Regions from separate parts of the Paenibacillus sp. MT86 genome, predicted to be linked through region 3. Evidence: predicted binding sites of a transcription regulator. Region 3 holds the regulator's gene; each other region holds the start of a gene.
What was found. The regulator LexA, encoded in region 3, represses DNA repair genes until DNA is damaged. The targets are predictions, from matches to a motif close to CGAACATATGTTCG.
Positions count from the first base shown of each region.

Region 1: AC3RCL_RS20505 (YhjD family protein) is a predicted target of LexA. The motif match lies at 2,408-2,421, and genes of this name have one in related genera.
Region 2: addB (helicase-exonuclease AddAB subunit AddB) is a predicted target of LexA. The motif match lies at 1,960-1,973, and genes of this name have one in related genera.

Region 1 covers NZ_CM179499.1:4,594,443-4,598,698, forward strand. The annotation lists gene AC3RCL_RS20490 (FAD-dependent oxidoreductase) at 1-149, opposite strand, end outside; gene AC3RCL_RS20495 (ArsR/SmtB family transcription factor) at 207-521, opposite strand; gene AC3RCL_RS20500 (sensor domain-containing diguanylate cyclase) at 689-2,278, opposite strand; gene AC3RCL_RS20505 (YhjD family protein) at 2,470-2,832, shown strand; gene AC3RCL_RS20510 (DNA polymerase IV) at 2,844-4,109, shown strand; gene AC3RCL_RS20515 (YolD-like family protein) at 4,106-4,256, shown strand, end outside.
Region 2 covers NZ_CM179499.1:2,074,657-2,078,912, forward strand. The annotation lists gene AC3RCL_RS08935 (Na/Pi cotransporter family protein) at 1-270, opposite strand, end outside; gene AC3RCL_RS08940 (class I SAM-dependent rRNA methyltransferase) at 480-1,853, shown strand; gene addB (helicase-exonuclease AddAB subunit AddB) at 2,159-4,256, shown strand, end outside.
Region 3 covers NZ_CM179499.1:4,192,977-4,197,232, reverse strand. The annotation lists gene AC3RCL_RS18565 (RNA polymerase sigma factor) at 44-580, shown strand; gene AC3RCL_RS18560 (hypothetical protein) at 573-1,379, shown strand; gene lexA (transcriptional repressor LexA) at 1,450-2,076, opposite strand; gene AC3RCL_RS18550 (LysM peptidoglycan-binding domain-containing protein) at 2,253-2,624, shown strand; gene AC3RCL_RS18545 (DUF896 domain-containing protein) at 2,916-3,122, shown strand; gene AC3RCL_RS18540 (hypothetical protein) at 3,281-3,805, shown strand; gene AC3RCL_RS18535 (HAD family hydrolase) at 3,849-4,256, shown strand, end outside.

The sequences.
Region 1 (4,256 bases), 400 kb from region 3:
GCCAACCCGATCGGTCCGGCTCCGATTATCGCCACGGGCAGGTTATCGTTATAGGAAGCATGCTCCTCCTTGACGGTTTCCTTGGTGTATGAGGGTACTCGGGGTGTGCAACAAGAAGATGAGGTTACCTTAAACTCAATGTTTTTCATACGGAAATCCTCCTTTTTTAAACCCATCAATTTTTTTTGATATATTAGTTAAAAAAATTATGCTTTTGAATTTGGATAAAAAACGCAACAAAGCTTTTCGGATAACAGCGCTTTGACTTCCTCATCGTTAAGCTCATAGTAATTCCATTTTCCGATGCGTTCCATCAAAATAATATTTGCATCCAGCAGCATTTTCAGATGGTAAGACAGTTTCGATTGAGGGAGATCCAGCATGTCCGTTAGGTCACATACACATACTTTACCTCGTTGATTTAACTCATATATGATTCTCAAACGATTCTTATCGGATAATGCTTTGAATTTCTGTTCGTACAAACTTAATACGTCGTTATGTATGGTAGAGACCTTCATGTTGTCACCTCATTTTCCCATCAAATTATTTTGATGGGATGATTGTAACAACCGATCCGCAGCACGTCAAGCATCCATTTTTTTTGATTTGTATAGGAGTGTGCTCGGAATCACACCCCGATATACAAAAAAAGATATCCGGTTCACCAAAGCGGACAGGATGTCTCTCATGCCGATAATCCCGCCGCCACCGTGCGGTTGCGTCCTTCCCCCTTCGCCCGGTACAACGCCATATCCGCCGCTTGAAATACATCCTCCCGGTTTCCCCCGTGCTCCGGATACAGCGATACGCCGATCGATACGGTGAGCGTTCCGGAATAAGGGGTCGGGGAAATCAGGATCGCCCTGCGTATCTGTTCAGCCATACGGTATGCCGTATCCAGGCTGTGTTCGCGAAGAAGAATGACAAACTCTTCCCCGCCAAAGCGGGAGCATACCGCATCCGCGGGAGCGCAATCCACCATGACGGCCGCCACGAGCTTCAGGATCTGGTCGCCCGTTTGATGGCCATATGTATCGTTTATCGCTTTGAAACGGTCGATGTCCAGGAGAATAATGGCATACGGCTCCCCGAGCGCATCCCAAGACTCAAGGCAGCGTTCCAGCTCCCGGCGATTGGACAGCCCCGTCAATGGATCCGTGATCGCTTCCTGCTGCAGCGACTGGGTCTGCTTGGCCATCGTTTCCGCAGCGGCTCCCATGATCCGGTTCAACTGGTCGGCTTCCCGGTTCCAATGCGGCCGGAATTCCTCGGAAGACACCGTTTGGCCGGCTGCTACCGATTTCGTTAATTTATAGAGCCGGGTAAACGGGGCGGCAATTCTTGCGGCCGTATATACGGCAATGAACAGCATGAGCGCGATGGGAAAGAGCATGCTTCTCAGCTGGTCCTGCAAATTTCGATTGACATCGGCCAGGATGGAGCTTACCGACGTCTGCATAACGATCCCCCAGCCATTCATCGCCACGCTGGCATAACCCGTCAAGTAATCGGCGCCCTGCGTATTCGTCACGCGTTGCACGCCGCTCTCGCCATCCATGAGCCGTCTCACGACCACGTTAGAACTCACGTCCTCCCCGACCCGGCTTTCCTCCAGATGGTAGAGCACCTTCCCGCCGGAATCCACGATATAGGAATAGGAGTCCTCTTCATTTCCAGCACCGGATCCGAGGATCCGATGCAATATATTGTTTTCTTCCAGATAAATCGTGCCTGCTATCATGCCGCAGTACTTGCCGGATCCGTCAAAAATCGGCTCGCTCGCAAACACGATCCAGCGGCCGGTCGGACTCCTATACGGTACCGAAAGATAGGATGTTCTCTCGTTTAATGCTTGAATGGCCCCCTCCGTTATTAATCGGGCATGGTTTACCTGATTCCCCGCAGGAGAGACGACCCGAATGCTTCCCCTTTCGTCGGCCCAAAATACGGAATTGAAATAAGGGCTGCTCTGGAGCAAAAGATCAAAAATGACCTGCAGCTCCTTCTCGTCGGATGCCGCTCTTGCCTCAATGGCCGGGTTGCTTGCGGCAGCGCGCAGACTTTGGCGCATCCCCGAGAAAAGCGCTTCAATGGTAACCGCCATTTTTTGCGCGGATGATAAATTCAGCGACATGGTCGTGTCGTACAGGGATCGTTTCTCGTTTTTATACTGGATGTAGACCATGATCGACATCGTCATCAGGATGGATAATGAAACCAATGCGGGCATGACCATCGCAAGACTGATTTTGAGGCGTCGTTTGGGTATGTTCATGGAGGCTGTACCCCTACTCTTATGAAATTTTTTCCGGATGAATACACGATCTTTTCATATTACTTCACAAACGTTTTGGAGTCCATATATGGAATGCCGCATCATGCTCTGTATTTACCAGTTGCATAACGAACGTATGTTCGTTATATAATAGTGAGGAGCATATGAAGAACGATGAGGAGGCATCAGGTATGTCGGCGTCTCCGCTGCAAACCGAGGAAGAGCTGCTGTCCGTCAAGGACTGCGTCATTCTGCCGATTTTGCTGGACGTGCTGGAACGGGATATCCGCAGCATGAAGCATAACGGCATAAGCGACTATTACGTGTTCCACCTGCAGACCATTCAGAAGATTACGTTCGCGAAGCTCGCCGAGCTCAAGAGAAGCTGCCGTTCACGCGGCATCGCCATTCTGGAAACCCGGCGCCAGAAGCACTCCGTCACCATCCGCTACCGATGTCGCGGCTACCAGCATGACATGGAGCTGATGTGGGATTTTGTGAGGGCCGATATTCAAATGCGTCTGGCTGAAACATTTCACATTCGTCTCGAATAGGAGGAATCATCATGCATAAACGCAAGCAGCGCGTCGTTTTTCTGGCGGACTGCCAGTCCTTTTATGCCTCTGTTGAAAAAGCGGCGAATCCCGCATACCAAAACAGACCCTTGGTCGTCTCCGGCGACCCTTCCCGGCGAAGCGGCATCATCCTCGCGGCATGCCCGCTTGCGAAGGATCACGGGGTCACCACGGCGGAGCCCCTGTGGCAGGCCCAGCAGAAATGCCCCGATCTGGTCGTGATGAAACCGCGCATGAGCGCCTATATCCGGGTATCCCTGCAGATCATGAGCATTCTCGAATCCTATTCCGATCTCGTGGAGCCGTTCAGCATCGATGAGCAATTCATCGATGTGACGGCAAGCTTGGCGCACTTTGGCTGCACGCCGAAGGAGCTTGCCCGGCATATTCAGATGCGGGTGCGGCGCGAGACCGGCATCTATACCCGAGTCGGCATCGGGCGCAACAAGATTCTTGCCAAGCTGGCCTGCGACAATTTTGCCAAGAAGAATGAGGACGGCATCTTTGAGCTGAACGAGGCCACCATGGACGCTCTCTGGGCCTGCCCCACCCATAAAATGTTCGGCGTGGGCTCGCGGACCACGAAGCATCTGGCACGGCTGGGCATCCAGACCATCGGGGAGCTGGCCCATACGCCGCTTCCCGATCTCAAATTCAAAATGAAGCGCTACATGAAAAAAAACTGCGACATCTGGAGCGAAGTGCTGTGGCGAACCGCCAATGGTTATGATGATTCCCCAGTGACGCCCGATGCATTCGACGGGCAAAAAGGAATCGGCCGCCAGACCACGCTTCCCGTCGATTATCACGACCAGCAGGACATCGATGTCGTGCTGAACGAGCTTTCCATGCTCATCTGCCAGCGGGCGCGGGCCAAAGGCTACATGGGCAACGTGGTCCACGCCGGCGCCCAGGGCGCCGATTTTGACCGGCCGGTGGGGTTCTCCCGCCAAATGAAGATTGCCGAGCCCACGCATCTGTCCCGCGAAGTGTATGCGGCTGCCAAGGAGCTGTTCCGCAAGCACTGGGACGGCGGCCCTGTCCGCAAAATCTGGGTCTCCCTCGGAGAACTGCAGAGTGACGCCGTTTACCAGCTGTCTCTCTTCGGCGACCGGGAGCGGCTCATGTATTTGGAACATACGATGGACGATATCAACAACCAATACGGTCCCTCCTCCGTTTACTTCGGCTCATCGCTAACCAAAACCAGCCAGCTGAAATTTCTGAACGCCAAGATCGGAGGACACTACAAATGAAAAAACTAACGGGAAACGGTCTATGGGAATCCAGCCGCATGATGCTGTTTGAGCATCGCGACGCCATTTTGGAAAAGCAGGGCGAGAAGCATAAGCAGACCCACCCTCTTCTGGATGAGCAGCAGATGCAGTGGATTATAGAAAAGA
Region 2 (4,256 bases), 2.1 Mb from region 3:
GCCGAGAATAACGCCCAAGGTACCGGACAGGCTTAACAATCCGGCATTGGCAAAGCCTATCGCCAGCACGGTTACGGCGGTGCTGCTCTGCAGCAGGGCCGTAACCGCCGTGCTGGCAACCATGCCTTTCAGGGGCGTGGATGTCGCTTTGTGGAGCCACTTATGCAAGAGCGGTCCGGCCCAGCGCTGGAGGGCGACCTCCATGACCTTCATGCCGAACAGAAACAGGACAAGACCATAACAGACGGGAAACCAGAGCGTGGATAGCATGATGTTCTCCTTTTTGTAAAATAAGGTGGGAGCGGAGTTTCCAGCAAAGCCGAAAGTCATCGGTCATCGCAAGAAAACGATCTCTTCACTCGGTCGGGTAACTGTGAAAGCACGTCGGTCGACGTTTTTCTTAATTACGTATATGACCCTTGGCGGACATGCATACCTATTGCAATAAACCAGGGGATAATTTTAAGGAGTGAAATACAGTGCCATCGGTTATTTTGGAGCGCAGTCGAAAAAAGAGACTGGAGCAGGGGCACCCTTGGGTGTATAAAAGCGAGATTGCTTCTGTCGAGGGCGAGCCCGAGCCGGGCGATATCGTATCGGTGTTCAATCACCAAGGCCGTTTTCTTGCCTCCGGGTATTACAATCCGCAATCACAAATCACCGTGCGCACCGTTTCGTATGAACCGGTCGAAGCGATGGACAAGGCTTTTTTCGCAGCCAGATTTGAGGAATGCCTGAAACACCGGGAGCGGTTTATCGGAGACGAGAATGCTTACCGGCTGGTATATGGCGAGGCTGATTTTCTGCCGGGGCTGATCGTGGACCGTTTTGCCGACGTGCTGGTCGTGCAGCTACTGACGCTGGGCATGGATCGATGCCGTGCGGACATCGTGGAGGCGCTTGTCGAAGTGGTACAGCCGAAAGGAATTTACGAGCGCAGCGACGTTTCCATCCGGGAACTGGAAGGGCTGGAACAGCGGAAGGGAACTCTTTACGGGGAGTGTCCCCGCCACGTCGTCGTGACGGAGAACGGCTTGAAGATCAAAGTGGATATCGAAGAGGGTCAGAAGACCGGATATTTCTTTGATCAGCGGGAGAACCGGGCATCCATCAAACCGTTAATGACCGGTTGGGGAAGCCGCAGCGGGATTACGCTTCAGGCCGTGGAGCGGGACGGTGAGACGAAGACCCTGCCGGTAAACAAAAGCGGAAAAGAAGTTACGTTCCCGTATTGGGACGGCGCAACGGTGCTGGAATGCTTTTCGCATACGGGCAGCTTCACGCTGCATGCATGCAAATACGGCGCCAAGAAAGTCACCTGCCTCGACATATCGGAGCATGCCATCGAAAGTGCCAAAGAGAACGTGGAATTGAACGGATTCCAGGATCGCGTGGAATTTGTGGTGGATGACGCCTTCCAATATTTGCGCAGCCAGGTAAAGGGTTTGGAAGAGCGCGAGCTACGTGCCCAAGGGGACCAGAAAGTGGATACCTCGAAACCGTTGACCGCGGGCGGAGGGCGATCCTGGGACGTGGTCATTCTGGACCCGCCGGCGTTTGCCAAAACCAGGTCGGCTGTCAAGGGGGCTTGCCGCGGGTACAAGGATATCAACCTCCACGGCATGAAGCTGGTCAACGAGGGCGGATATCTGGTTACGGCAAGCTGCTCGTACCATATGCGGCCGGATTTGTTCCTGGAGACGATCCAGGATGCGGCGAAGGATGCCGGCAAAATTCTGAGATTGGTGGAATGGCGTGCGGCCGGCAAGGACCATCCGCAAATTCTTGGGGTCGACGAGGGACATTATTTGAAATTCGCCGTCTTTGAAGTGCGCAGCAAATCAAAACTGTAAACACCCCAGCTTGGCGGTTCATATAGAGGATCTTGCAATGGTGGATAACCACGATGGCAGGGTCCTTTTTCATATGTCCGAAATCGTTGGGAATGGGAATGAAATCCAAACGTATGTTCCACCAATCAGGACTTATGTTATACTAGTAATCAGCATCTTTTTTGATAGAGCCGAACCATCACGCAAGATTTGACATACATTTTTGATCTTGAACTACTAGATTCAAAGGGCATGATTTCACCGGATCAGCAGCTGGTTTTGAAGGTGAATGAGTCTCTTTCGGCAAGATGTAAAGGAGGCATAGCATGAGCGTTCAATTTGTTATCGGCAGGTCGGGCAGCGGCAAGAGCACGTCGATCCGCCAAGAGATGATCGAACGGTTGGAGCATAATCCCAAGGGGGATCCGATGATCTTGATCGTTCCGGAGCAAGGGTCCTATGAAGCGGAGCACGCGCTCGTCAATGCGGGAGGCATTCGCGGCATGATGCGCGCGCAGGTGCTTAGCTTCCGCCGTCTGGCTTACCGCGTCATGCAGGAAACCGGCGGAGCCGCGAAAGTGGCGATCAGCGAGGAAGGCAAGCGGATGCTGCTGTATAAAATTCTGCGGAGGCGCAAGGAAGAGCTCCACATGTTCGGCGCCTCGGGAGAGCAGCATGGCTTTATCGGCAAGCTGAGCGAGCTGTACACGGAAATGAAGCGCTATTGCATTGACGCCTCATGCGTGGAGGAGCAGCTGGGACAGATGGTATCCGGCTCCGGGAATTCACCGATGCTGCGGCGGAAGCTGGAGGACATCGTAACGGTCTTTCGCGATTTCGAGGTTGAAATTTCACGGTTTTACATGGATGAGGAAGACACGCTGGCCTCATTGGCTGAGGGTGTGACCGAATCGGAATATATCAAGCGTGCCGACATCTGGATCGACGGCTTCCACGGCTTTACGCCGCAGGAGTACCGGGTGCTGCGGGAGATCATCGCACACGCCAAGCGAGTGACGATCGCGCTGACGCTGGACAAGCCTTACAGGAACGGGACGGTTCCGCATGAGCTGGATCTCTTTCATCCTACTGCGGTGACGTACATAAAGCTCAAAGGGATTATCGATGAGATCGGGCTGGAGGCGGAGCACCGCATTCTTCATCCCGATGTTCTGCCGCGGTTTCAGGAATCTCCCATGCTTGCCCATCTTGAGCGCGGTTATGATCGGAAGAGACGATGGGCGGAACCGGATGAAGGCCCGGACACAGCGAGCAGTCCAAACCGCGGGAGGAAAGGTCTGCTTTTACACGCTGCCAGCCATCGCCGGGCCGAAATCGAAGGAGCTCTGCGCGAAATGCTGCGGCTGGCACAGGAGGAAGGGGCAAGATACCGCGAAATGGCTGTTTTTGTCCGGAATATGGGGGACTATGAGCATCTGATGGGTCCTTTGTTCAGAGAATACGGCGTTCCCTATTTTCTCGATCAGAAGCGGAGCGAGCTTCACCATCCGCTGGTCGAGTTCATTCGCTCAGCGCTTGATGTCGTCGGACGCCGGTGGCGTTATGAGGACGTATTCCGCTGCGTGAAGACGGATCTGCTGCTGCCGCTGGACGGTTCGCTTACCCGTGAGGACATGGACCGTCTGGAGAACCATGTGCTGGCTTCCGGAATCCAGGGCACGCGCTGGACGGACGGCCGTCCCTGGAAGGGAGTTCCAAGCCTTTCTTTAGAAGAGGGGGAAAGCGAGATCCGCAATCAGGACGGCATGGCGGCGATCGAGTACGCCAGGAAGGTGATAACGGAACCGCTGCATGCGTTCGAGAAGCGGATGAAAAAGGCTGCGAGCGCGATGGATCAGAGCACCGCGGTCTATCGGCTGCTGGAGGAGTGCGCTGTGCCCGAGAAGCTGGAGCTGTTAAGCCGGGCTGCACTGGATGCCGGGCGTCCTGAGGAAGCCCGGGAACATCGCCAGGTATGGGGAGCCGTGCTCGGCCTGCTCGACCAAATCGTCGAGATGATGGGCGCGGAGAAGCTAAGCACCGAATTGTTTACCGGCGTGCTGGGTACGGGACTTACGGAAATGAAAATGGCTCTTGTGCCTCCGTCTCTGGACCAGGTGCTCATCGGCAGCATGGACCGGACGCGGACGGGCGGGGTGAAATATGCTTTCCTTCTCGGCATTAACGACGGCGTGCTCCCGGCCCAGTTCCAGGATGACGGCATCCTGACGGAGCCGGATCGGGTTCATCTTGAAGACCGCGGGCTGGAGCTTGCCCCGAGCATATCCCGAAGACTGCTGGATGAACGGTTTCTGATCTATAATGCGCTGACTTCAGCCAGCAAACAGCTGTGGGTCAGCTACCCTGCAGCGGATGATGAAGGCAAGCCGTTACTGCCATCCGAGGTGGTGCGGCATCTGAAGC
Region 3 (4,256 bases):
CCTTTGCTCGCTTCCATGACTCTAATTAGATGAGGTGAATCGGTTGGAGCTCGAATACTTAAAGCAGATGACGGTCATGGACAGCCAGACGCTGGATAAAATCATGAATGAATATGGAAACGATGTGTGGAATTATGCGTATTTTTTGACCAAACAGCATGCCTTGGCAGACGATATTGCACAAGAAGCCTTTATTAAGGCCTATTACGGCATACATACCTTTCGCGGTCAGGCGACGCTGAAAACGTGGCTGCTAACGATCACGCGACATACGGCGTTTCGGTACAAACAGGCTTTTTTCTTTCGGAAAGTCATCCTTAAAGACAAGCTTACCGCCAGTTCGTCAAGTCGGTCAGCAGAAGCGGAATATTGGGACCAGCAGTATGCGGATGAAATATGGGCAATGATTATGACTTTGCCGAGCAAGCTTAGGGAAGTATTGGTCCTGGACCTATACTATGAAATGCCGATGCATGAGATTGCGAAGCTGCTTCATATTGCGATAGGCACCGTAAAATCCAGATTGCATCGGGCCAGGAAAAAAGTACAAAAACTAATGAAGGAGAAGAACGATGAGTGAGGATAAACCAGACTGGTACAACCGTGCTAAAAAAGCTCCTTTTTCAAATGAAAAGTTCACGTCCGAAATGAAAAAAAACGTGCATAGGTCCGTGATTTTCACCGACAGCAAACCTAAACGTCGAAAGTACTTACAAGTTGGATTGGCTGGCGGGTTCATGCTTCTGATTATTTTAATTGCCTTTCAATTGCCTTATGGCGGGGACGAACAACAGAGAGCAGGGACTAAGCCCCCTACTAAAGAGGAGACAATCCGGGCACAAGGCGTAACGGATGAAGGAAGGTTAAACGTTATTGCAGTTGGACAGGAAAAAATAACGACATTGGGTGCACCGAGCTGCTTCGGTATCGAAACGGATCGGTCGTTTACCGGAAACTACAGCGTGCAGTATAGCACTAACCAAGTTACAAATGAAGTCACTACGCTGGAGGGGCTTACATTTATTCAACCGACATCTGCTCCGGTTGATATGATTCGCCTGCCGTTTCAAGATGCCGATGTATTTATACTCGCACCGCAATATAGGGACTGTCATGGCATACAAATCTATGCGTTCGCCGTAGAGCATGAAACGGGTAATGCCGTGCAGCTTCGATTTCAGGATGAGTCCTTGGTATCCTACTTTTCGTATTATAGACCCGGTACGGCTCCCGAGGTGAAGGAGAATAAGCTTGTTCTGCAGTCTACCGAGGGACCGGGAGGCGAAGGTTCGCCGGACTATGTTTCTGAAAGAATGTATCAATTAGATCTTAAGCAAAATGCGTTGGTTCTAGTGTTGCGTAAGACCGGAACGTTCTAGTGCATGTCCTAAAAAAGAGGTTACCATTCCAATATAAGGAAGGTAACCTCTTATTCATAATTCTATGGAATTAGTGTACGTCCCTGAAGAGACCGATCACTTTCCCGAGAATCGTAACATGGTTCAAGCGCAGCGGCTCATAGGTAGGATTCTCCGGCTGCAATCGTACATGGTCCTTCTCCTTATAGAAGGTCTTCACGGTTGCTTCATCTTCTTCTGTCATTGCTACGACAATGTCACCATTGTCCGCGGTTTGCTGCTGGCGAACGATGACGTAGTCACCGCTGTGAATACCGGCTTCAATCATACTGTCGCCGACTACGGACAACATGAACACCTTATCGTCGCCCACGTAATGCTGCGGGAGCGGGAAATAGTCTTCAATGTTCTCCATGGCCGTAATCGGCACGCCTGCTGTGACTTTCCCGACGACAGGCACTCTGGCAATGGTGTGCGTAAACAGATTCGCGCTCTCGGATTCTTCTTGGCCAAGCAGCTCGATCGCTCTTGGTTTCGTAGGGTCACGGCGGATCAGGCCTTTCTTCTCCAAACGGTCCAGATGACCATGGACCGTAGAACTGGAAGCTAGTCCGACAGCCTCGCCGATTTCCCGGACAGAAGGCGGGTAACCCTTGCTACGAACTTCGTTGCGGATAAACTCTAAGATCGCCAGCTGGCGGCTGGATATTTTCGACATGCCGTATCAACCCCATTTAGTAACGTTTGGGAAAATTATAACATAGAACTACCGTTCGTACAAACATAAGTTCTAAAATAAAAATAGAACAAATGTTCTTTTGGGTATTGAATCAAACAAGTGTTCGTGTTAAGATGAATCCATAAGAGAACACTTGTTTGGGAGATGATGATTCCATGTTGAAATACAGTACATACCGCAGCATTTATGAGAACGTTCCGGTGGTAACAGAACAATCATCGAAGACTTGGGGCATTTACTTTAAATCGAAGATAGCTTCGATCCCTTTGAATAAACTGTTGTTCACCCTGCTAATTGTGGCCATCTTTTGGACAGGTGCATATTCCGTTTTTGCCGGTGGGACAGAGAAGCCGACTGGAGAGAAGCAGGTGATCGTTCAATATGGCGATAGCTTGTGGCGAATAGCTTCCCTTCACAAACCTGCGGATATGGATACACGCGTATATCTGGATAGCATACGAAGAATGAACGGATTGAAGGGTCCGGACATACAGGCTGGGGAAGTGCTGTCATTGCCGGTTTGGTGATTTGACGTTGCTTCTAACCAATTGGCATTCATACTCCATATAATCACCACATACTACTGGTTACTTCCTGTTTAATGACACATCATATTCTGCTTGTCAGATTGAATCATTTACGCGTAATAGCGCGTTTACAATAGATAACTATAGATTACCTCCCCATAGACGGTATTCGTTTATGCGCATCATATATTCCTATTTGTTCTTAGAAGAGTTTGCAAGGGCTCAGTTGCCTTGACAAGCTCTTTTTCACATGTTTAAGTTATACATGATATCGAAATTGGAGGAGAAGTCATGGACATCGATACTTTGGTAGAACGCATCAATGTATTAGCAAGAAAGAAGAAGAATGAAGGGTTGACCGAGGAGGAGCTCAAAGAACGGGCCGAGCTTCGGGAAATATACCTTAACAATATTCGCAGTAACTTTAGACAACAGCTGGAATCGATTGAATGGGTTGATGAAAACGAACAAAAAGGCGGCCCGCGATTAAAGCACTAGTCGATAACCGTTCAAGGATATATATTCAGAGGATCCGTGAACAGATCGAAGGATAGCATAATAATACTTGGGGTACCGGCCATTCGGATAATCGATTACGGTTACCCCAAGTTTATATGGTTTATAAACATTTTGATTATGAGTTCAGGGGGAACCAAATGTCACGTTCATGGGAAAGAAAAGTCAGCAAAAATATGTCGCAACTTAACAAACAGCGCAAAAAGCAGGGATTGACCTCGTATCAAGGGTCTGCGATTAATGATAAGCATGACGTGTTTAAGGGACGTAAGTATGTACTTCCGTTAGTGCTTGTTGCATTGGCCGGTTTGTATGCGCTTCTCGGAACGGCAACTTCACAGGCAGCCGGCGGAAGCAATGATGTATTGAATTGGGTTGGCGTCAGCTTGTATATCCTGTTGGCGCTCATGATATTTCTCCGCAAGCCTTATTTGAAGATAGAGCGGGCCTCCGTGTCGACCATGAAGTTCAACCGGGAACGCCGTCTGGCCGTATCGGATATCGAGAAGATCAAATTGGCTTCGGGTTCCGTCGTGATCCAAGGCAAGGGAAAAGCAGGCAACTGGGTGTTCTCACGAATGATGAATCTTTACGATACCAAAGCCATGGGCGAAAGATTGGAAGAGTTTGCAAAGACTCATCAAATTCCAGTGGAGCACAACTAACCCGATTGAGTAGGTCACAATGTATATGAGGAGTGGGAGAGAAATGCCGATTGCTGCGGTTTTGTTTGATTTGGACGATACGTTGTTGTGGGATGAACGCAGTGTAGAAGAAGCGTTTGAAGTGACATGCCAAGCCGGAGCGGCGGAAACCGGCGTTGATGCCGGCGCGCTTTTGGCCGCGGTGCGTGAAGAAGCAAGAGCATTGTATGAATCCTATGATACTTTTGCTTTTACCAAAATGATCGGGATCAATCCGTTTGAAGGCTTGTGGGCTAATTTTACGGCTGGATCCCAGCCTGAATTCCGAAAGCTGCAAGAATTGGCTCCCGTATACCGCAAAGAATCCTGGCGTCGCGGACTTCATCGCCTTGGCGTTGATAATGAAGCGTTGGCTGAGACGTTGGCAGCGCAATTTGCTGCGGAACGCAGAACAAGACCTTACGTATATGAA